Regions from separate parts of the Pseudoalteromonas sp. NEC-BIFX-2020_015 genome, predicted to be linked through region 2. Evidence: predicted binding sites of a transcription regulator. Region 2 holds the regulator's gene; the other holds the start of a gene.

Region 1 (11,726 bases), on a different contig from region 2:
AAACTAAGCTTCTGTTGGGCAAGATCTTTTAATCCTTCACCACGGCGAGATGCAATGGCTGTTAATTCATCATCTAAAATACTGGCCAATGAGGTTAAGCAATTTAACTGCATTGTGAGCTTAGAGCATATTAAAGAATTATGATCAGCCATACACATCAAACTCAAATGAAGCTATGCTTTTTGCTAACTTTTCAGTATCAACTTGATATTTACCTTCGCTGATTGCTTTTTTCAGCTCTTCAACTTTTTTACTATCAAAGCCAGATGACTGCTGTGTTTTTTCTTGCAGTGATTTAAGCTGCTGAGCTTGAGGTGTTAAGCTAACAGAGTCAGTTGCAGCTTTAGGAGCCGCCGTTTGCACTGCTGTTTGTGAACTATTATTTTGTAAATCAACTTTTTGCTGTTTAGCATTGGCCAACACATTAGCCTGTTGTTGACCTTTATTTACTTGGCTTACCATGATTTTAACCTATACATTACCCAACTGATGCCTAGTTATCGGCATATATGTTAGTTACTTTAGCATAAATATGGAAATTTAAATATTTACCTGCACAGACTCTACACCGTCAACACGGGCATTTAAAATTTTCCCTGATTTTTTATTCTTAACCTTTATCTGCTCTCCTAAAGTACCATCTTCAAGGGCTAAACCTGAAGCTTTAATTTTTAACCCTCGGATCACAGCAAAAATAGTGACGTTGTCGCCTTTGCAAACCATACATATTTGGTTCATAGAAATAGGAAAACCACTGCGTATATTTCGTTTACTACGACTGCCAATCAGTAACTGTGTGTCTTGGAGATGCTGAACTCTAACAAAATGTTTAGGCTTCATAATTAAACTTAAATGATGATCTTGAATAACTTCGCCCCTGGCGAGGTTTTCACTGGCTACCACTACTGCAGAAAGCTCAACGACACGTACGTGAACATATTGGCTCCAGCTATTCGTATCATCACATTTAACTTGAACTGTGACCTGACGATTAAAGGGCGGTTCTGTTGGAATGGTTAGTACAGGTTGACTTTGACAACTGCGATCAGGGATTCTGCTATCCAAGGTGAGTGCGTTAAGTTGGCGAGTTTCTGGGTGCGAAGGGCCTAACTGATCAGCCACATACGAAACCGCAAGTTCTTGTAATTCTTCCTTGCTGTAAGATTGAGCGTATAGAGGTGATACTAGAAATTGGCTAGCAAGAAAATAAAAAACACTGTATCTTCGGCTTTTTTTTAACAAACTCATAATGTTTCGACTATGCTTATTGTTGAAAACAGGGTATATATATTTAGCGTCAAAGAATAGACGCTCCCGCGATGTTATGTAGCTTTAAAGAAGGAAAGCAATTATTGTTCCGTTATTATTCGCTTTCTTTAGGAGATTGAAATGGCAGGCATTTTAGACTCAGTGAACCAACGTACTCAGTTGGTTGGGCAAAACCGCCTTGAATTATTATTATTCAAGCTAAGAGGGCGGCAGCGCTTTGGTATAAACGTGTTTAAAGTGAGAGAAGTACTACAATGCCCTCCTTTAACCAATATGCCAAAATCAAATGCGTATATTCGAGGTGTTGCACATATACGTGGGCAGACAATTTCTGTTATTGATTTATCTATGGCCGTTGGTGGCCCTGCAATCGAAAATATAAAAGATAGTTTTATCATCATTGCTGAATATAACCGCTCCGTTCAAGGGTTTTTAGTGGGTGGTGTTGAACGTATTGTTAATATGAATTGGGAAAAAATAATGCCGCCGCCATCTGGGGCTGGTCGATATTCATATTTAACGGCAGTGACCGAAATTGAAAATGAGTTGGTTGAAATTCTTGATGTAGAAAAAATCTTGAATGAAATCTGCCCTGTAAATACAGAAGTTAGCGCCGAAATCGCTAGTGATGGTGAAATTCAAAAAGACTTAGGTGAGCGTATCGTCTTTATTGCTGATGACTCAGCCGTTGCGCGTAACCAAGTAAAACGTGCTCTGGAACCCTTAGGTGTTCAAACTGAACTCGCTAAAAATGGTAAAGAGGCATTAATTCGTCTTCGTGAAATTGCAGAACTTGATTGCAAACATGATATTACTGAACGTGTTGGTTTGTTGATTTCAGATGTAGAAATGCCTGAAATGGACGGCTATACTCTTACCGCTGAAATTAAAGCTGATCCAAAACTTGCGCCGTTACATGTTATTTTACATACATCGCTTAGTGGTGTGTTTAATCAAGCAATGATTGAAAAAGTCGGTGCTGATGACTTTATTGCAAAATTTAACCCAGATGAATTGGCAACAGCAGTAAAAAAATGGGTTCATTGTGACTAATTCTGATAGGTGGTGTTACTTTGGAAAATAAGCATTTAGAGCAAGGCGAGTATAATCAATTTCGTTCTTTTTTAGAGCAACAATGCGGCATTGTGTTAGGCGATAATAAGCTTTATTTAGTTAAAAGTAGACTTGCGCCTTTAATGGTGCGCTTTAAAGTTGAATCGCTTTCGCAATTGGTTAGTAAAACACTCAGCCCACATGAGCGTCAGTTACGCGCTGCAGTTGTTGATGCAATGACAACAAATGAAACACTTTGGTTCAGGGATCAATATCCTTTTGAGTTATTGCAATCTAAATTGTTTCCTGAGCATAAAGAGTTACGTAGGCCATTAAAAATATGGTCTGCGGCGAGCTCTTCTGGGCAGGAGCCGTACTCAATTGCAATGTCGGTTGCTGAATTTCAGGCTAAGCAGCCTGGTGTATTAAAAATGGGTGCTCAGATAATTGGTACTGATATTTCTAATACGATGCTAGATATGTGTAAACATGCAGAATATGATTCACTCGCTTTAGCTCGTGGTTTGTCAGTAGAGCGCCGTAAAAAGTTTTTTAAAGACAGCGGCAATGGCATGGCGCAGGTTGTCGATCCTATTAAAAAACTGGTTAGTTTTAGACACCTAAATTTATTGGACTCGTATGCGCTGATGGGGAAGTTTGATATTATTTTTTGCCGTAACGTATTGATTTATTTTTCACCTGAAGTGAAAGCAAAAATTATCGCCCAATTTGCTCAAGCGCTTAATCCTAAGGGCTTTTTGTTTTTAGGAGCGTCAGAGTCAATGTCGGGACTCAGTGATGAGTTTGATATGGTTAGGTGCAACCCTGGAATTATTTATCAAAAAAAATAACTAATTCACTTCTAGCTACTCCTAAAAAAACGGTGCCGTATAAGCACCGTTTTTCTTTATAATTAATAAGTTAATCCTTCCTTTATTGTGTTCATTAAACTGGCTCGCCTTTTGCATTAATCATCTTAAGTCAATTTTTTGGAGATGGTTATGGCTATCAGTTTTGATAAAGCATTTGGGGTGCATCCTCACGCAATGTTGATCCGTTCGCAGCGAGCAGAGTTATTAGCAACCAATATCGCTAATGCTGATACGCCAGGCTATAAAGCGAAAGATATCGATTTTGCGTCTGCACTTAAAACGGCAAAAAGCCACCAGCAAAGCGGCAACAGCATGGTAACAACCAACGCTAAACACATTGCCGGCGGCAGTCGTTATGTAGGTAATAGTGAAATGTTTCGCTCGCCAAATCAAACAGATACAGGTGATGGTAACTCAGTGGATATACAAGTGGAACGAAACTTGTATACAAAGAACTCATTAGAGTATCAGGCAAGCCTGCAGTTTATGAGCGGTAAAATTAAAGGCCTTAAAAAAGCCCTCGGTAGTCAAGGAGCCTAAGCATGAGTTTATATAACGTTTTCGATATTTCAGGTACAGGTATGAGTGCACAGAATGTACGCTTAAATACCACAGCCAGTAATATTTCTAATGCCAATACTATTAGCTCAAGCCAAGACAAGACTTATCGAGCACGCCACGCTGTGTTTGCTGCGGAGTTGAGTAAAGCATCGGAATCGCACGGCAACAAACAGGGGTCGTCTGTTGGCGTAAAAGTGTTAGGGATCGTGGAGAGTAATAAGCCACTGCAAATAGAATATAACCCGAACCATCCAAGTGCGGATGAAAATGGTTATATCTACAAACCTAATGTTAACGTCGTTGAAGAAATGGCTAATATGATTTCTGCCTCACGCTCTTATCAAACAAATGTGCAAGTTGCTGATGCAGCAAAGCAAATGTTAAGCAAAACACTGTTGCTTGGGCAGCGGTAATTGAGGAAAGGTTATGAGTAACGATATCAGCACAGCATCGTCAACCTATTTAGATTCGCTCAAGTGGCAAGATAAACAGGTAGCGAGCGAGCAAAAAAGCGATGAGTTAACGCAAGAAGATTTTTTCTCGCTGCTAACTCAACAGTTGTCATTTCAAGATCCTAGTAAGCCGGCCGACAATGATCAGATGATCGCACAGATGACCAGTTTTACTATGGCTGAAGGGATCTCGAATTTAAATAGCAACTTTCAGTCACTGGCAGCGTCAATGACATCGAATTCAGCATTACAAGCCTCAACTCTAGTGGGTAAGCAGGCGTTATTAGAGTCTGATAAGTTAGATTTGAATGACACAGGTGATGCTCGCGGGACTGCTGTTGCTGAAGGCCCAGTTGAAAGCTTGATGCTACGAATCGAAGATTCTTCAGGGCAGTTGGTACGTACCATTGATATGGGGGCTCAACCAGCGGGTGCTGTGCGTTTTGCATGGGATGGTAAAAATGCCGATGGGGAACGTTTACCTCCAGGTGAGTACAAAATTAAAGCAGAAGGGCAGCTTAATGGTGAGTTTACAAGTTTACCTGTTGCAACTTTTAAGAATATCGAAAGTGTGAATATTAATGGTGCTAATGGCATTATCGTTAACACAAAAGAAGGTGCGGTTAGGCTAACTGACGTTGCAGAAATCGCGTAGAAATTTTAATAATTAGTTAGCCTTCTTTCGGCTAAACATTGACAGATTAGAGGTGAATTATGAGCTTCAATATTGCATTAACTGGCATTGCAGCCGCACAAAAAGATTTGGATGTAACTGCAAATAACATTGCTAACGTAAATACGACCGGTTTTAAAGAGTCGCGCGCTGAATTTGCTGATGTGTATGCATCGTCAGTTTTTAGCTCGGGCAAAACAAAAAATGGTGATGGTGTACAAACCACCATGGTGGCGCAACAATTCCACCAAGGTTCACTTAAGTTTACTCAAAACTCATTAGATTTAGCAATCACGGGTGAAGGTTACTTTGCAATGAGTGAAGATATAGCATCGCAAGATTTTTCATATTCTCGTGCAGGTGCTTTTAAGCTCAATAAAGATAACTTTGTTGTTGATGCACGTGGTAATTACTTGCAAGGCTTCCCTGTTGACCCTTCTACAGGCAATACAACATCTGTAAGTTTAAGTACGACTTCACCGATTCAGATCCCTGATGCATCAGGAGCACCGCGTCATACGAGCAATATTTATAGCTCAATGAATTTAGATTCGCGTTCAGATGTGCCTACTACTTCTACATTTGATCCTACCGATAGCACGAGTTATAACTCGTCAACGTCTACAACAATTTATGATTCGTTAGGTCAGCCTCACGTTGCGCAGTTATTTTTTGTAAAGCAAGATCCTGCGACCAATGCAAATAGCTGGAGTGTTTATGCCACGATGGATAAACAACCGTTTGATATAACGGGTGCTGCAACAGCAACTGGAGCACATACCCCGATTGATTCATTGCAATTTACTGCCGCAGGTTTACCTGATGTAGCAGCGCCAGAAACAACTTTTCCTGATGTAGTATTGCCATCAGGTGCTGCGGCAGGTTTAAGCACTTTATTGAGTAATGGCGCACAATTTCCGAACGAAATTACGGTAAATTGGCGTGACTCTGCAGGTACGAGTAATAAAGTACCGACTCAATACGCAAGTCGTTTTGAAGTTAAAGCACTTGAACAAGATGGTGCGACAGTGGGGCGTTTAGCGGGGATTGATATTGGTACAGATGGTAAGGTCGTTGCGTCATACAGCAATGGTGATACCTCATTCTTAGGCCAAGTGGCTATGGTTCGCTTTTCAAACTCACAGGGCCTACAGCAAGCAGGTGATACTTCATGGAAAAAGAGCTTAACATCGGGTGAGCCAATTGCTGGTGAGCCAGGGTCAGGTACATTGGGTTCAATTAACTCATCGGCTCTAGAGCAGTCAAATGTAAACTTAACCAATGAATTGGTTGATTTGATCAGTGCACAACGTAACTTCCAAGCAAATTCACGTGCACTTGAAGTTAACTCTACATTACAACAAGCAATCTTGCAGATCCGTTAATCATTAACTTGAACTTAAGTTAAGAGTTAATACTGTAAGGTTCTTATTTACGATCCGACACCTAGGCTGCCTGCAATTGGCGGCCTTTTTTAATCCCCCGATTTGATTACTGCTTTGCCTAATTTATTCTTATTCTTTGCCCGTGGGCCTTAGCTTAAATTAGCGTCAATTTATTGTGGCACTTATCTTGCATTTATTACGTTATAGAATTTTAACGTGAGTCGATGTTATGGACAAGATGGTCTACATTGCAGCGTCTGGGGCTAAGCAAAGTATGCGGGGCCTCGCGCTCAAAGCAAACAATTTAGCAAATGCCAATACGACTGGATTTAAAGCGGACTTTGCACAAGCTCGTTCGATGCAAGCTTTTGGAGAAGGTTTACCTACCCGCGTTTTCTCAATGCAAGAGCGACCAGGTTCAAACATGACCTCAGGCGGTATCGTTGAAACGGGCCGTGATTTAGATATTGCTTTGAGCGATAAAGGTTGGCTAAGTGTTCAAGATGCATCAGGCAAAGAAGCTTATACCAAAGTTGGTACACTAAATATCACCCCTGATGGTGCTTTAATAACGAGTCATGGTCGTCAGGTAATAGGTGAGGGTGGCCCGATCATTTTGCCGTTACCAATTGAAAAATTAGAGTTTAGTGAAGACGGAGCGATTCAGGTTCGCCCGCAAGGTGCGCCAGCAAACTTCTTAGAAGTGGTTGATCGCCTTAAGGTCATTAAGGCAAATAACTCTGAACTTGAAAAAGGCAATGATGGCCTGTTTAGACCAAAGCCTGAGTTACTCATTGATGATTTATGTGGGTTTTGTGATATCTCACCAAACGTTAAAGTGATGAGCGGTATGTTAGAGATGTCAAACGTGAATCCCGTACATGAGATGGTGGATATGATAAGCCATCAACGCCAATTTGAATTACAAGTTAAGTTAATGAAAACAGCTGAAGAAATTGACGAACGTCAAACTCAGTTGATGCGCATTGTTTAACCTTATTGAGAGGACACAAAAATGAATCCTGCATTGTGGATCAGTAAAACAGGCTTAGATGCCCAACAAACCGATATTTCGGTGATCTCAAATAACTTAGCCAATGCCAGTACTGTCGGTTATAAAAAGAGCCGAGCGGTGTTTGAAGACTTACTTTATCAAAATATTAACCAGCCGGGTGGTCGTTCATCGCAAGATACAGAAATGCCATCAGGTTTAATGCTTGGTGCGGGTGCTAAGGTTGTTGCCAACCAAAAGAACTTTTCTCAAGGTAATATGTTGACCACTGAAAACTCCTTAGATTGGATGATTTCGGGTCCTGGTTTTTTCGAAATACTACAACCAGATGGCAATATTGCCTATTCGCGAAACGGCCAATTTACGACAGATGAAGATGGTCGAATTGTAACCGCTGGTGCAGGTTTTCCGGTTCAACCTGAAATGAATGTACCTGATGATGCACAGTCCATCACAATTTCGCAAGACGGCGAAGTATCTGTACGTGTTGCAGGGCAGGCTGAGAATGTCGTGATTGGGCAGCTAACAATTAGTGATTTTATTAATCCATCGGGTTTAGAGCCTGTTGGTCAAAACTTATATACAGAGACTGCCGTCAGTGGTGCTCCAGTGCAAGGTAATCCAGGTCTTGAAGGCTTAGGTTCTGTGGTACAAGGCGCATTAGAAACGTCTAATGTTAATGTGACCGAAGAATTGGTTAACTTGATTGAGACGCAGCGTATTTATGAAATGAACTCAAAAGTTATTTCAGCTGTGGATGAAATGATGAGTTATATCAATCAGCAACTTTAATGATTAGGGGCAAAGTGATGCGTAATTTTACCATAACCTTAACGGGTGTATTATTTTTAAGTGGCTGTATGACAAGCCAAAATACTGATGTGGTTCAGGATGACCCTTACTATGCGCCTATGTATCCAGAGCCTGCAACAGAGCAAGTTGTAGCGACAGGTTCACTATTTGATAGTTATTTATCGAATGATCTTTATTCAGATAAAAAAGCACTGCGCACAGGCGATATTATTACGGTGAAACTGCAAGAGTCAACACAGTCATCAAAAGCTGCAAAAACTCAAACTGATAAAACAAGTGACGCAAGTCTTGATCCTGTTGTTGGGTTAGGGGGGTTGCCGGTTAATATTGGTGGCGATAGCATTCAATTTGGCATTGGCAGTGGCTCGTCTTTTAATGGCGATTTAAAATCAAACCAATCAAATAGTTTATTTGGTGATATTTCAGTAAACGTAATGCGTGTGTTACCAAATGGAAATTTAGTGATTCGTGGTGAAAAGTGGCTGACGTTGAATACAGGTGAAGAGTTTATTCGACTCGAAGGGCTTGTGCGTCCACAAGATGTTACTGCAGATAATACAGTTACCTCTAATCGCATTGCTAATGCGAGAATTCAATATTCAGGCAAAGGGCAATTACAAGAGTCTCAAAGTGCGGGTTGGTTAACGCAGTTCTTCAGTAGTGCACTGTTCCCTTTTTAAAGGATCGTTATTATGAATGGCTTTAAAGTATTAATTACTCTTTGCTTATTAGGTTGGCACGCCAATGTTTTTGCAGAGCGTATTAAAGATGTATCAATGGTTGAAGGTGTTCGTTCAAATCAACTCGTAGGGTATGGTTTGGTTGTAGGTTTACCTGGCACTGGTGAGCAAAGCCGATTCACTGAACAAAGCTTTAAAGGTATGTTAAATAGTTTTGGTATTACATTACCAGCTACTTTAAAACCAAAAATTAAAAATGTGGCTGCTGTTGCAGTCCATGCAGAATTGCCCGCATTTAGAAAACCAGGACAAAGAATTGATATTACCGTTTCTTCAATTGGCAGCGCGGGTAGTTTACGTGGTGGTACCTTAATTCAAACCTTTCTAAAAGGGGTTGATGGTAATACGTATGCAATAGCGCAAGGGAGTTTAATTGTTGGTGGACTTGGCGCTGAAGGGGCCGATGGTAGCCGTGTTGTTATAAATACACCCACAGTGGGGCGTATTCCAAATGGTGCGACGGTGGAGCGTGCGATTAAAAGCCCTTTTATGCAAGGCGACTACATTACATTTAATTTAAATCGCCCTGACTTTACAACGGCAAAACGTTTAGAGCAGGTGATAAATGATCTGGTCGGGCCAAATAGCGCAACAGCGATAGATGCCGCATCAATACGTGTAATTGCTCCAAGAGATGCATCGCAACGTGTTTCTTACTTATCAACACTTGAAAATTTAGAGTTTAAGCCTGCTGATACCGCCGCAAAAATCATTGTTAATTCGCGCACTGGTACGATTGTGATTGGCAAAAATGTAAAATTACAACCTGCGGCAATTACTCATGGTGGTTTAACGGTAACAATTGCAGAGCAGCAAAATGTGGCGCAGCCAAACCCACTGGCTGAAGGGGAAACGGTCGTTACTAATCAAAGTATAATAGATGTGAACGAAGATGATTCGCGTGCTTTTGTTTTTAATCCAGGTGTAAGCCTTGATGACTTAGTGCGTGCTATTAATGAAGTGGGCGCAGCACCTGGTGATTTAATGGCCATTTTAGAAGCACTAAAAGAAGCTGGGGCAATAAATGGACAGCTTGTTGTGATTTAACATGTGATCTATTAGTGACATTCACGAATGTCTACATTACCGCCTTCGCGATATTGTAGACATTTGTTTACTGGATAAAAAATCTAGCCGAGGCTAACTTTACTTTGTAACCACCTAGCATACTTGTTTTACTTTCACGCCAACACGCCAACACGCCAACACGCCAACACGCCAACACGCCAATACGCCAACACGCCAACACGCCAATATGATATTTGGCTCAATTATTGCATTGTTAGTAGTATTATTAACTATTGTGTCAAATTGCTGATGGATACTAATCATCTCGATAAACAAAACTTCTTTGATTTAGGGAATCTTGACTCACTTCGTCAAGAGGCCTTAAAGGGCGGGGCTTCGCCTGAAGCGTCTAAAGAAGCGCTGAAAAAAGCAGCGGCACAATTTGAATCTATCTTTACGCAAATGTTGCTTAAAAGTATGCGCAAAGCAAATGAAGCCTTTGAGGATAAAGAAAGTCCATTTAATTCAAGCGGTGTAAAGTTCTTTGAAGAAATGCATGACCAGCAACTATCCGTTGAGCTTTCTTCAAAAGGCTCGCTAGGTTTGGCTGATATTATTGTTCAACAACTCTCCCCAGATACTAAAAACTTTATGCCAGGGTCTGTACTGCGCTCAGTTAATGAGTTTTCAAGTGATAACCGTGCAAACGGTAAAAGTACTGATGCTAGCGTTGACTCAGCCTCTGCCAGTAAAGCGCAAAAGCAGCAAAAACCACAGTTTGAAAATGCTGAAGAGTTTATCTCAAGTGTGTGGGAGCACGCTAAAACAGCCGCAGAAAAAATAGGGTTAAACCCTGCTGTAATGGTTGCACAAGCTGCACTTGAGACTGGCTGGGGTAAACACATTATTAATAAAAGTGATGGTAATAGCTCATTTAATTTATTCAATATTAAGTCAGATAGAAGCTGGCAAGGTGATAAAGCCAGTAAAGTTACACTTGAATTTGAAGAAGGTATGCCTGTTAAAAAACAGGCTAGCTTTAGAGCCTATGACTCAATCAAAGACAGTGTAAATGACTTTGTTGAATTTTTGACGCAAAACCCACGTTATCAAGAAGCCTTACAAAATACCGCAAAACCTGCCGCTTTTTTAGATTCATTACAAAAAGCGGGGTATGCAACCGACCCCAATTATGCCGATAAAATTAAGCAGGTACTTAATCGCACTGAGCTTAAAACATTGGCGGCAACATTGGTTCGCCAAGGAGTAAATTAAAATGTCGTTTAATTTGTTAGACATTGCTAATTCTGGTGTACGTGCTAATACAGAATTACTGCAAACGACCAGCAAGAATATTGCCAATGTAAATACAGTGGGCTATGTGCGCGAGCGTACAGAGCACATGACTATGATCGATAATCAAGTTGGTCGTGGTGATACGTACAGATTACTTAATGAGTTCGCACAAAAACAACTAAATCGCGATACTTCAAATAAAGCATTCTTTGATCAATTTGTTAGCGAAGCTGGCCGAGTAGATACATTATTCTCTCAAGAGTCTAATAGCTTATCTACCAGTATAAACTCCCTTTTTAATAATGTGCAGGAGAGTTTAAATCAGCCCTCTTCAACGGTTGCCCGCTCGCTAGTAATGACTGATGCGCAAAATTTAATTAGTCAAATGGAGCGTTTATCTGGGATCGTATTTGATCAAAAAAATATTGTGAACGAGCAGCTTGAAATATTTTCTGGGGAAGCGAATACGTTAGTACAGAATATCAGCAAGCTTAACAAACAAGTCGCAGCTGTTAATGGGACGCGAAATGCTGCTGATGCAAGTTCCATGTTTAACGAACGTGATCAAGCAATACGCGAGTTATCAGAGTTG
Region 2 (11,726 bases):
GTAATCTTCAATTGTTTGATTAATTAAATCATCACCTTGTGCTATTAAGTCACTACGTAATTGCTCAATTTTTTTAATCATAACTTCAGCCTGATTATTTTTATTAAGCATGATGTCGATAATCGCTTTTATGTCTTCGATGTTTTCAACAGTACGTAATGTTTTTGCTATGTAGTTTAGGTGGCGACGGTATGCATCGCTCTTGTTACTGATTTTATCAGCAACAACCATTGCAGCTTTTAAATCGTCATTTAAGGGTAAGCGTTCGCGCTGCTTTTTCCCCATTTTGGCAATTTCGGAACCTAACTGATGAAACTCTTGCGCTTCGCGTTTGAGTTCACTTTTTGATACATAGATAATTTCTTCTTCAATTTCAGCAGGCTTGCCTTTTTTCTTCGCCATGGGGTGCTCATATAATAACGTTAACTGTCGGCATTATACGCGATTCTTTTAATGATTAATATTAGCTGATGCAATGCGATGAGTGTGTTAGCATTTAAGTATATTGTAAGCGTTACAAGCTCAGGACCTAAAATATGAAAAGCCAACAGCAAGATCCTATTTACACTCAGATTTCTCAAGTCAAAGATGCCGTGGCAGAAGTGCTAGAGCATGCAAAAAAACTTGGTGCAACTGGAGCCGAAGCGGCAATGTCGAGCACATCGGGTTTATCGGTAAGCACACGTATGGGTGAGGTCGAAACGATTGAGTTTAACCAAGACGGTGGATTGGGGATCAGCGTTTATGTTGGCAATCATAAAGGGTCTGCATCAACGGCTGATTTAAATCCTAAAACGTTACGTACCGTCGTCGAAAAAGCAATTGATATTGCAAAGTTCACATCTGATGACCCGCATAATGGTGTTGCCGATAAGGAATTACTTGAATTTGCTCCACTTGATTTAGATTTATACCACCCATGGGATGTGAGCCCTGAAGAGGGTATCGAGTTATGTCATGCGGCAGAACAAGCTGCACTCAATGCTGATGAGCGCATTGTGAATTCTGACGGCGCTAGTTTTTCATCACATCAAGGCTTACGAGTATATGGTAATAGCCATGGCTTAATCACTGGTTACCCGCGCACACGTCATAGCATTAGCACTATGGTGATAGGTAAAGATGGCGAACAAATGCAGCGTGATTCTGCGTACACTGTAGCACGTGACCAAGCAGGGCTAAATGATGCAGCTTCAGTTGGCCTGGAAGCTGCCACTGAAACGTTAGCAAAACTTAATAGTCAAAAGTTAGGCACCATGAAAGTCCCGGTTGTTTTTAGAGCTGATATTGCCAACTCATTGTTTGGGCATTTAGTGTCGGCTATTGGCGGTGGTGCACTATATCGTAAATCGAGTTTTTTATTAGACAGCTTAGGTAAACAGGTATTTAGCAATTGCGTTAATATTTCAGAACGTCCGCATATTTTAAAAGGCTTAGCGTCATCTCCTTTTGATAGTGAAGGTGTAAAAACAATTGATCGTGAGATCATTCAAGGTGGCCAGTTACAAACTTATTTATTAGCGAGCTACGCTGCACGTAAGATGAATATGACACCAACAGGCCATGCTGGTGGCATTCATAATTGGTTGGTTGAGCAAACTCATGCTGATTTAGCTGCATTATTAAAAACAATGGGCACAGGCTTATTGGTTACAGAGCTAATGGGCCAAGGTGTTAACACAGTAACGGGTGATTACTCTCGTGGCGCAGCGGGTTTCTGGGTTGAAAATGGTGAAATTCAATATCCAGTGAGTGAAATTACCATTGCCGGTAAGTTACAAGATATGTTTAAGGCAATTAGTGGAATTGGTGGCGATATAGAGCGTCGTGGTGGTATTCAAACAGGCTCGGTATTGATTGAACAAATGCAGGTTGCGGGAAGTTAGGTTAAAGCTTGAAGTTGTAAGCCGTAAGCCGTAAGCCGTAAGCCATAAGCATAACATTGCGCGAGGTAAACTCCCGCCTACAGGTATGATTAACTCAGATATTTAAATTTGCGTAGGCGGGGCTTTATGCCGCGCAAATCGGTTATCTTTTTATTATCCAATTTTAAATAAAAACACTTTACCTCAACTATTGTTGAGGTTTTATTGTGACTTAAATTATTTTAAATAAAGGGTATTTATTATGTATTTAGAGCACGTAAATTTGGTGGTGAGTAATGTTGATGAGATGCTACATTTCTATAAGGCCGCTTTTCCACATTGGTCAATCAGAAGCGAAGGGCGAGGTGATTGGCATGGAAAACCACGTAAATGGTTGCACTTTGGAGATGATCGCCAGTATCTAGCACTTAGCGATAATGGTGAGCAACCTAATCGTAATCTAACAGGACACCAAGTTGGCCTTGCGCATTTTGCTTATGTGACTAGTAATATAGCTGCGGTTATTTCGCGTTTAGAAAATGCGGGTTATAGCATTGCTAAACCAGGTGCAGATAATCCATTCAGGAAAAATGTGTACTTTATTGATCCTGCTGGTTTTGAAGTAGAGTTTGTTGAGTATTTAAGTGATATTCCCTGTGAGCGAAATAACGATTTATGATTTGGAACAAAATTCAAACCGAATCATCACAGCCAAACACAGCTATCATCACGGCTAAAGCCTGTTCCTACGATATACCCGCACGTAGGAGAGCGCTTTAGCGCCGATAGGTTTCATGCGGTATTCAAGCAGAATATTAACGGTCAAACATAACCATTATCACGGCTGAAGCCTGTTCCTACGATATACCTGCACGTAGGAGCGCGCTTTAATACTTATCTTTTCCTTGCCAGCTTGTTTTTAGGCTGTTGGCAAAGCTGACAAACTTTTCTTTTATTGTGCGTTTAATTTTTATTTCAACTGAGCCAAGCACCACTTTGCCTTCAATGGTAATTGTTGGCCCTTGATGTTTATTGAGCGACACCGATTTATTTTCGACACTACCAACAACACTGAATATTTTAGAAACCACGTTAACATGCTCAGGTACATAAATTTCGTCACTGCCTAATAAGCAATTTACATGGATAGTAATGTGTTGGTGCTGAAAAATAGCATCTGTAAAATCTAATTCTATTGAACCAAGTAGGTTAGTAAGATGGATCACCTTTGGCACAACCCACTGGCCACTGCGTTCGTTTGACCCAAGAATACTACGTAGGTGCAGTCCTTCATCACTAGTGTTGTTACTGTAGTTAGGAGAAAACTGGGCACGTTTTTCAGATTGATAGCTACTGTCGGCTTTTAATTCTAAGTCACTCACCAGATCGATTAGAGTTTGGTTGTTTGTGGCTTCCATTGCTTGGTCCAATCGACGCTCAAAGGCTTCTGCAGAAATAACCGCGTGGCTGTAGTTATAGATTAATTGATCAATAACTTGTTCACGCACTTGTTCAATTGGGCGATCTTCTAATTTTACAGTCATGAGTTTTCCTTTGAGTGACTATGTTGTTTTGTAATGGCTCTTTTGTAAAGCAAAGCTTAGGCCATTTTTTTAGTTGTTAAAAATCAGCTGTTTATTTATTTCAAAGATACTTTACCTTTTTAAATTAATGAAATATTAACGAACAACACTATTAATTGGTTTATTTAACAACCATGAGAACAAATTACTTAATAGCCTGTAAATTATTACCACATGTGGAAAGAGAGATAAACTAGATTCCTCTTAAGTTGTTGATATTAAAAGTTTAAAAAGTTGGCCTGATGTTCGCATTACTCTAATTGTCTTAAATCAAAAGGAAAAAGATTATGAAAACATTTAACAAATCTATTATTGCCGCTTTAGTTCTTGGTACAACTGCTATGAGTGCTCAAGCAAGTAGCTGGGAAAATGAAAGTAAAGATGCTTGGATTGATGGAAAGGCGGAAACAGTTCTTTTAATGAACACTAACCTAAACAATTTTGACATTAACACAGATGTAAAAAATGGCAAGGTTGTACTGACAGGTAAAGTTGAAAGCGAGCTTGATAAAGAGTTAGCTGAAGAACTAGTACTAAGTCTTGATGGTGTACTGGGCGTAAATAATGAGCTTACCGTTGTAAAAAATGCTGAAATCAAGCACAACGATAACGATAGCGTTGAAAGTGACTTAACTGACGCAAAGATTAGTACTGTTATTACTACACGTTATTTATTCAACTCAGAAGTTGGCGGTACAGATATTGATGTAGATACTGACAAAGGTGTTGTGACACTCAATGGTACAGTAGACTCTGATGCTGAAAAGCAACTTGCGGTTAAAATTGCTAAAAATGCTGAAGATGTACGTGATGTAGTTGATAATTTAACTATTATCGCAGAATAATTTTAGTTAGAAACGCCCAGCTAGGCTGGGCTTTCTACTCTTATAACAAGGAGTGTAAACAATGGATTTAATACGTATTTTATTATCGGTTTTAATTCCGCCTTTAGGTGTGTTTTTACAAGTTGGCCTAGGTGCACAATTTTGGATTAATATTTTATTAACGCTATTAGGTTATTTTCCAGGCCTAATACATGCAATATACATTATTGCGAAACGTTAAATTTATTAGTTAGCGACAAGGAATGAACAGCAAGGACGGTAGCATATTCAAACCATTTCAAAATATGAATTTCTGTATCTTGAGGTTGTTTGGGTATATAAAGCGTAGCAGGAGATCTTTATGGAAAAGGTAGCGCAACACAATCAGGAAGAAAAAACACGCCTCCCAAAAGCGTTATGGACAGCGCAACAGTGGAAGCGAGTTATTTATATGACTCAAGGAATGAACAAATAATCAAGTTGATTAGTTAAGGATAATAAAAACTACAAGGATTGGCTCAGGAGTTAAAAGGATATTTATATTTATACGGACATTTTTGGAACTGCCTATTTAAGGTATGTGTTTGCACAAGGATCAAAAAGGATTTTAGCTAGGATGTTTACATTCAAATTATAAGTGCATGCTATTTACTAATAGAGAGCATGCACTTATGACTCACCAGAATTCTTCAGTATTAACTTACGTCCCAAATTTTAAGAAAATCCGCGCAAGGTAAATCCTGCCTGAGGCCGTGGTTAAATCATAGCAGTTTAAATTTGTGTAGGCGGGTCTTTATGCCGCGCGAATTTTTGGAAAAGATATTCGGTTCTAGGAAAGTAATAGATTCTAAGAAAGTAATAAACTAGTCGGGATATATGCTTTTTCTGTGTTGTTTCAGGCAGTGCGCGAGGTAAACTCCCGCCTACGGCCGTGGTTAAAATCATAGCAGTTTAAATTTGTGTAGGCGGAGCTTTATGCCGCGCGAATTTTTAAAAGATATTTGGTTCTAGGAAAGTAATAGATTCTAGGTAAGTAATAAACTAGGCGGGATATATGCTTTTTCTGTGTTGTTTCAGGCAGTGTGCGAGGTAAGCTCCCGCCTACAGCCATGGTTAAAATCACTGTTTAAATTTGTGTAGGTACGCTCTTAGACGAGCAGCCAGGTTGCGGTTCCTAAGAATGCGAATATGCCGACAATGTCTGTAACGGTTGTCAGTACTACGCTACCAGCAAGGGCGGGATCTATTTTCATTCTTTTCAAGATCAGTGGGATACTTGCACCAGCGATGCCCGCAGCAACTAGATTCATAAACATTGCAAATGCGAGTACGCCACCAAGTTTAAAGTCCCACTGCCAAATTGCGACTACACCTGCTATCAGAATTGACCAAACAATACCGTTAATCGCGCCAATAGCGAGTTCTTTCATAAGTAAGAAACGTTGGTTAGTTTGGTTTATATGACCAACGGCAATACCACGTATTACAAGTGTTAATGTTTGGCTACCCGCAACGCCACCCATTGAAGGCACTATGCCATTCAATACAGCAAGGATAGGTAGGATTGCTAAGGTGTTTTCAAAAAAGCTGGCAACAATAGCTGCCATAAGTGCTGTTAATAAGTTAACTCCCAGCCAAATAGAGCGTTTTTTAGAGCTTTTTAATACGGGGGCAAAGGTGTCTTCTTCATCATCAAGACCCGCCAAGCTTAATAGGCTATGCTCGGCGTCTTCTCGGATAACGTCAACGATATCATCGATTGTAATACGACCAAGTAGATGGTCGTTATCATCAACAACAGGTGCTGATATCCAGTTATGGCGCTCAAATAGTTGGGCTACTTCCGTTTCATCCATTGAAATAGGAATGGACTCACAATCTTCATCCATAAAATCACGAATGATCTTATCCGGCGAATTAGTCAATAATGTGGTTAGTGACATAGCACCTATAAAGCAGTTGTTTTTATCAACGACATAAAGGTCATCGGTGCCCTCTGGTAGTTCACCTCTTAAGCGTAAATAACGAAGTACCACGTCGATAGTGACATCTGGACGAATGGTTACGGTATCTGTATTCATCAGCGCACCAGCAGAGCGCTCTTGATATGAAAGAGCTTGCGTTGCGCGTTCTCTGTCTTGGCTATCCATTGCGCTAACAACGTCTTGATAAACAGTGTCAGGCAGGCTCCTTAGCACTTCACCTAAATCATCATGCCCCATGTCTTCAGTGGCCGCAGCAATATGCTCCGGTTCCATTTGGGCGATAATACCTAAACGAACATCTTCTGAGAGTTCTTCGAGTACGTCACCTTGAACATCAGGGTCAACTAGTTGCCATAGTTGGGTACGAGTTTTATGGGGGGATGACTCAAGCAGTAATGCGGTGTCACATGGAGCTGTTTTTGCCAACATACGCCTAACTTGAACAAACTGACCACTGTTAAGTGACTTAGTCACTTGTTTTAGTTGTTGTAGTGGGTAATCTTGTTCAAAAGCTTCAGGCATTGGCGTCCTTAAATAATTAATACACTTTTAGGGTAGGGTAGACTTCGATAATTAAGCAGGCTGATTGTTATAACCAACATGCTTATTCAGTTTATCGCAATTTGTAAAGCGATACTACGAGCTATTCTTGCTCGTTAAATTTCTGTGCAATAAGTTGCCCTATTGCCGCTAGTGCGGGTTCTGCATCGGGGCCTTCGCACACTACTTTTACTTCTTTTCCTTGGCTACTTTCAAGTAACATTAAGCCTAATACGCTATCTCCAGCGGCTTTTTTGTTATCTTGATGAAGCGTAATACTGGCATCGAACTGCACGGCTAGTTGCGCTAATACACTGGCTGCACGGGCGTGTAAACCAAGCTTATTTTCTATTAAAAATGTATCTTCTAAACGCATTGGTTTCTCTTCGTTTATTCTTGTTCGCGATGGCGAATCTTCACATTACTATGGCTCATTGCAAAGCTTTCGCCAATGGTTTGTGCTAAATACACTGAACGATGTTGTCCACCGGTACAGCCGATTGCAATTGTTAAGTAGCTACGATTATTGCGTTCAAGGTGTGGTAACCATGTTTGCATAAAAGTTTGAATTTGCCATGTGAATTTTTGCACTATGCTGTGACTCGCTAAATAATCTTTTACCGGTTGATCAAGCCCTGTTAGTGGCTTTAATTCAGGTTCCCAGTGTGGGTTTGGTAAAAAGCGCGCATCAAATACATAATCAGCTCCCTTAGGAATGCCATGCTTAAAACCAAATGACTCAAATGTAATGATCAGTTTTTTATCTTTTTTGCCTAAGATTTTTTCGCGAATTGATTCAGCCAGCTGGTGGACACTTAAATCGGTTGTATCAAGAATAAAGTCGGCGCGGGTAATGAGTACATCTAATAGCACTTTTTCTTGTTTAATGGCTAAATCAAGTGGCAGTGAATCTAAAGAAAGTGGGTGTAAACGGCGTGTTTCAGAAAAGCGCTTAATGAGCGTTTGGTCGTCACTGTCTAGATAAAATAGAGTTGGGTTTGCAAACCCCGGAAGATACTCAAGAATATCATTAAACTCTTGCTGTTCTTTGGGTAAGTTACGCACATCAATACTGACGGCAATCTTATCGTAGTTATCAGATACACTGCGTACTAACGACGGTAATAAGTTTACAGGGATATTATCAACACAATAATAGCCAAGGTCTTCTAATACACGCAAAGCGACAGATTTACCTGACCCTGAGCGCCCACTGATGATAATTAATTCCATGTAAACTCTCCTTCTTTTAACTACGACTGTTCAACAATGACTTGATATAGATCTTGGTCTGTTTTTGCGCTACGTATTTGTTTACAAAACTCTTTGTCGTTGAGTTTATCAGCAATTGTAGCTAACGTCTTTAAATGAAGTTCACTGTCACCATCAGGTACGATGAGTGCAACAAAAATATCGACGGGGCGATTATCAATGGCATCAAAATTGATTGGTTGTTCGCTTACTAAAATTAAAGCGAGTGGTTCTTGTGCGCCACTCATGCGACCATGCGGGATCGCGATACCACGGCCAATACCTGTACTACCTAATTTTTCTCTATTTAATAGAGCACTCAATATGTCTTGTTGTGATAAGTGAGGAAGCCGTTCATGAGCCAATTGGCTGATAAATTCGAGGATACGTTTTTTGCTATTAAAAAGGACCGCAGCTTTACTGCAGTCCTGACAAGTAAGTGAACTTAGTTTCATAGTGTTAGTGTCGAGCGTGCTTCTCTTTGTGTTTGATAACTTGACGGTCGAGTTTATCGATGAGCCCGTCAATCGCGGCATACATGTCCTGGTGCTGCGTTGAGGCAAATAGCTCTGCGCCACTGACATGTAATGTTGCTTCTGCTTTTTGGTTGAGCTTTTCTACGTCAAGAATAACATGGACATTGTTGATGTGATCAAAATGCCTCTCAAGCTTCGCAAACTTATTGTTTACATAGTCTCTTAATGAATCAGTAATTTCTACGTGACGACCAGTTAAATTTAGTTGCATAAGCATTTTCCTTCTTGTGGTTTTACGCCTTAAATCAAGCTTTTACGTTGATTTGACGGTGGAATAGCTAGCGATTCACGGTACTTTGCTATTGTTCGTCTAGCTACTTTGATACCTTGCTCTGCCAATATATCTGCAATTTTACTATCACTCAATGGTTTAGCTGAGTTTTCTGCTGCAATCAATTTTTTTATGAGTGCACGAATTGCTGTCGATGAGCATTCTCCGCCATTTTCGGTACTGACATGGCTTGAGAAAAAATACTTTAACTCAAAAATACCACGTGGTGTATGCATGTACTTCTGGGTTGTTACCCGGGAGATTGTTGATTCATGCATTTCAACCATTTCAGCAACATCGTTTAATACCATAGGTCGCATAGCCTCGGGGCCATGCTCAAAAAAACCTTGCTGCTGTTTAACAATGCAGTTCGTTACTTTGAGTAATGTGTCATTACGACTTTCTAGGCTTTTTATAAACCATTTAGCTTCTTGTAAATGAGAGCGAATAAATTGGCTGTCAGTGCTCGATTTTACAGAGCGCGACATCGCCGCATATTGGCTGTTAACTCTAATTTTTGGCATGCTATCAGGGTTGAGCTCTACCACCCAGCGGCCTTTAATTTTTTTCACTGACACGTCGGGAATAACGTACTCTGACTCTTCTCGAACTATGGTATCCGCAGGCTTTGGATTAAGGCTGTGGATGAGTGTCATTACTTCTTTTAGTTCATCTTCCTTTAGCTTAGTCTTTTTCATCAAAGTACGATAGTCGCGACTAGCTAATAAATCGATATGATCAGTTAAAATCATTTTTGTTTCGCTAATCCAAGGCGTTGCAGGATCAAATTGATTTAGCTGAATACATAAACATTCAGGTAGGCTGCGTGCAGCAATACCGACCGGATCAAATAACTGAATACGCTTTAATACCGCTTGAACTTCATCAAGTTCAATTTCTTCTTCGTTATTACCTTTGTTTAGGCTTTCAGCAATGTCTTCACAGCTTAATGTAAGAATACCTGAGTCATCAACCGCTTCGACAATGGCTATCGCGATAGCTTCGTCAGTCGGACTAAAATGTGTCAGCTGTAGTTGCCACATAAGGTGATCGTGGAGGGTTTCAGATGAAGCGCCTTGATAAATAGATTCATCTTCAGGCATTGGCCCTGATGAAGAGCTTGGTGCGGCGCTCATGTATTCATCCCATGTAACATCCATCGCCATTTCGTCGCTTACGGTATCTTTTGCTAGCGCTTCACTGCTTTCTTGTTCGTATTCACTTGGCGTGTCATCAGCAGAGGCACTGACAGTTTGATCATCAGTATCTTGTTTTTGTTCGTTCTTACCACCTGATTCATCACCAAAGTCATTTTCATCGACCTCAAGTAATGGATTGCTATCTAGTGCTTCTTGGATCTCTTGTTGAAGATCTAATGTGCTCAACTGCAACAAACGAATAGCTTGTTGTAGTTGTGGTGTCATTGTAAGTTGCTGGCCCATGCGCAGCTGGAGTGATTGCCTCATGTATCTCTAACAATCCTTTTATTGTTGTCATAATTAAGTCTAGCAGAACCTTAGCCGGGCGTGGCTTTATAGCCTAAATTGCTCACCCAAATAAACGTCGCGGACTGTTTGGTCGGCAAGTACATGCTCAGGAGTGCCTGATGCAATTAACTCCCCATGAGAAACTATGTAGGCTTTTTCACAAACATCAAGGGTTTCTCGTACATTGTGGTCGGTAATAAGTACGCCTATCCCACGGTTTTTAAGATGTTCAATAATCTTCTTTATATCTAACACCGAAATAGGATCAACGCCAGCAAAAGGCTCATCTAACAGGATAAATTTAGGGTTTGCGGCTAAAGCGCGAGCAATTTCAACGCGACGGCGTTCACCACCAGATAATGCCATACCTTGACTATCACGGATGTGCTGAATGCTAAATTCATCAAGTAAGCCATCAAGCGCTTCTTCACGAGCTTGTTTATTTAGCTCTTTACGGGTTTCGAGTATCGCCATCAGGTTTTGGTAAACGGTCAGTTTGCGAAATATCGAAGATTCTTGCGGTAAATAGCCAATCCCTAAACGTGCACGGCTGTGCATTGGCAATAAGGTGATGTCGTTATCATCTATGCTTATTTGACCTTTGTCGCTTGGCACTAATCCTACAATCATGTAAAAAGTGGTGGTTTTGCCTGCGCCATTAGGGCCAAGTAAGCCAACAATGCTGCCAGCGCTGACTTCTAAGCCTACATTTTTTACTACTTGGCGGCCTTTATAACTTTTTGCTAAAAACTCAGCTTTTAATGTGCTCATGGCTGACCTTTTTCGTTATCTTTTTTAGTGTTTACTGGGACTAATATTGTATGCACTCGTTCGTCTGAATTTTCATCTTTTTCAGCGCTAATTAATTGTTGGTCCATGTCGTATGTAATACTTTTGGCATTAATCTTTTGACCTGCTTGAGTGACTTGGGCGTTACCGATTAAAGTTAAATAGCGTTTATCAACATCGTAACGAACCTCATTGGCGCTGGCGCTCATAATTGTGCCATCTGTTTGTTTTTCTTCAAAGTATGCAGGGCTTCCAGTGGCAACAAGCAGCTGCTTATTATCACCTAAATCTTCACGTTTGTGCACTTCTAGGTGATCAGCTGTGATACGACGATTACCATGGATTATCTCTACGTTTTTTTCAAAAATACCGACATTTTTTTTCAGCTGTGCAAGCTGTTTATCAGCGCTTATCGATACTTGTTCTGCAAGTGGAAGAGTACCTTCAGCAAAGCTTGAAAGGGCAATGAACAAGCTAGGTATTACAAGTAAGTGAGCAAATTTATTGGTCATAATATATGGTTCGCGTATGGTTAATAAGTTCTACCACTTCGGCTTTTAAGTCGGCTCTAAGGCCGCGTCCGGTGGTCTTTAAA

Evidence for each region. The regulator sigma-54, encoded in region 2, starts transcription at its own class of promoters, with help from an activator protein. The targets are predictions, from matches to a motif close to GTTGGCACGNNNNTNGNNT.
Region 1: the regulator sigma-54 is predicted to act here: its motif matches at 3,272-3,290, upstream of flgB (flagellar basal body rod protein FlgB).

What each region holds. Positions count from the first base shown of each region.
Region 1 covers NZ_JABCJL010000008.1:19,142-30,867, forward strand. The annotation lists gene flgN (flagellar export chaperone FlgN) at 1-152, opposite strand, end outside; gene flgM (flagellar biosynthesis anti-sigma factor FlgM) at 145-462, opposite strand; gene flgA (flagellar basal body P-ring formation chaperone FlgA) at 541-1,248, opposite strand; gene HH219_RS07695 (chemotaxis protein) at 1,390-2,322, shown strand; gene HH219_RS07700 (protein-glutamate O-methyltransferase CheR) at 2,343-3,173, shown strand; gene flgB (flagellar basal body rod protein FlgB) at 3,324-3,734, shown strand; gene flgC (flagellar basal body rod protein FlgC) at 3,737-4,168, shown strand; gene HH219_RS07715 (flagellar hook assembly protein FlgD) at 4,182-4,862, shown strand; gene flgE (flagellar hook protein FlgE) at 4,922-6,265, shown strand; gene HH219_RS07725 (flagellar basal body rod protein FlgF) at 6,495-7,259, shown strand; gene flgG (flagellar basal-body rod protein FlgG) at 7,281-8,069, shown strand; gene flgH (flagellar basal body L-ring protein FlgH) at 8,087-8,770, shown strand; gene HH219_RS07740 (flagellar basal body P-ring protein FlgI) at 8,783-9,877, shown strand; gene flgJ (flagellar assembly peptidoglycan hydrolase FlgJ) at 10,148-11,113, shown strand; gene flgK (flagellar hook-associated protein FlgK) at 11,115-11,726, shown strand, end outside.
Region 2 covers NZ_JABCJL010000024.1:19,092-30,817, forward strand. The annotation lists gene yjgA (ribosome biogenesis factor YjgA) at 1-402, opposite strand, end outside; gene pmbA (metalloprotease PmbA) at 537-1,886, shown strand; gene HH219_RS16180 (VOC family protein) at 2,128-2,544, shown strand; gene HH219_RS16185 (LiaF domain-containing protein) at 2,753-3,409, opposite strand; gene HH219_RS16190 (BON domain-containing protein) at 3,736-4,293, shown strand; gene HH219_RS16195 (YqaE/Pmp3 family membrane protein) at 4,355-4,513, shown strand; gene mgtE (magnesium transporter) at 5,421-6,779, opposite strand; gene HH219_RS16205 (HPr family phosphocarrier protein) at 6,901-7,173, opposite strand; gene rapZ (RNase adapter RapZ) at 7,188-8,030, opposite strand; gene HH219_RS16215 (PTS sugar transporter subunit IIA) at 8,051-8,503, opposite strand; gene hpf (ribosome hibernation promoting factor) at 8,508-8,795, opposite strand; gene HH219_RS16225 (RNA polymerase factor sigma-54) at 8,825-10,321, opposite strand; gene lptB (LPS export ABC transporter ATP-binding protein) at 10,388-11,113, opposite strand; gene lptA (lipopolysaccharide transport periplasmic protein LptA) at 11,110-11,643, opposite strand; gene lptC (LPS export ABC transporter periplasmic protein LptC) at 11,633-11,726, opposite strand, start outside.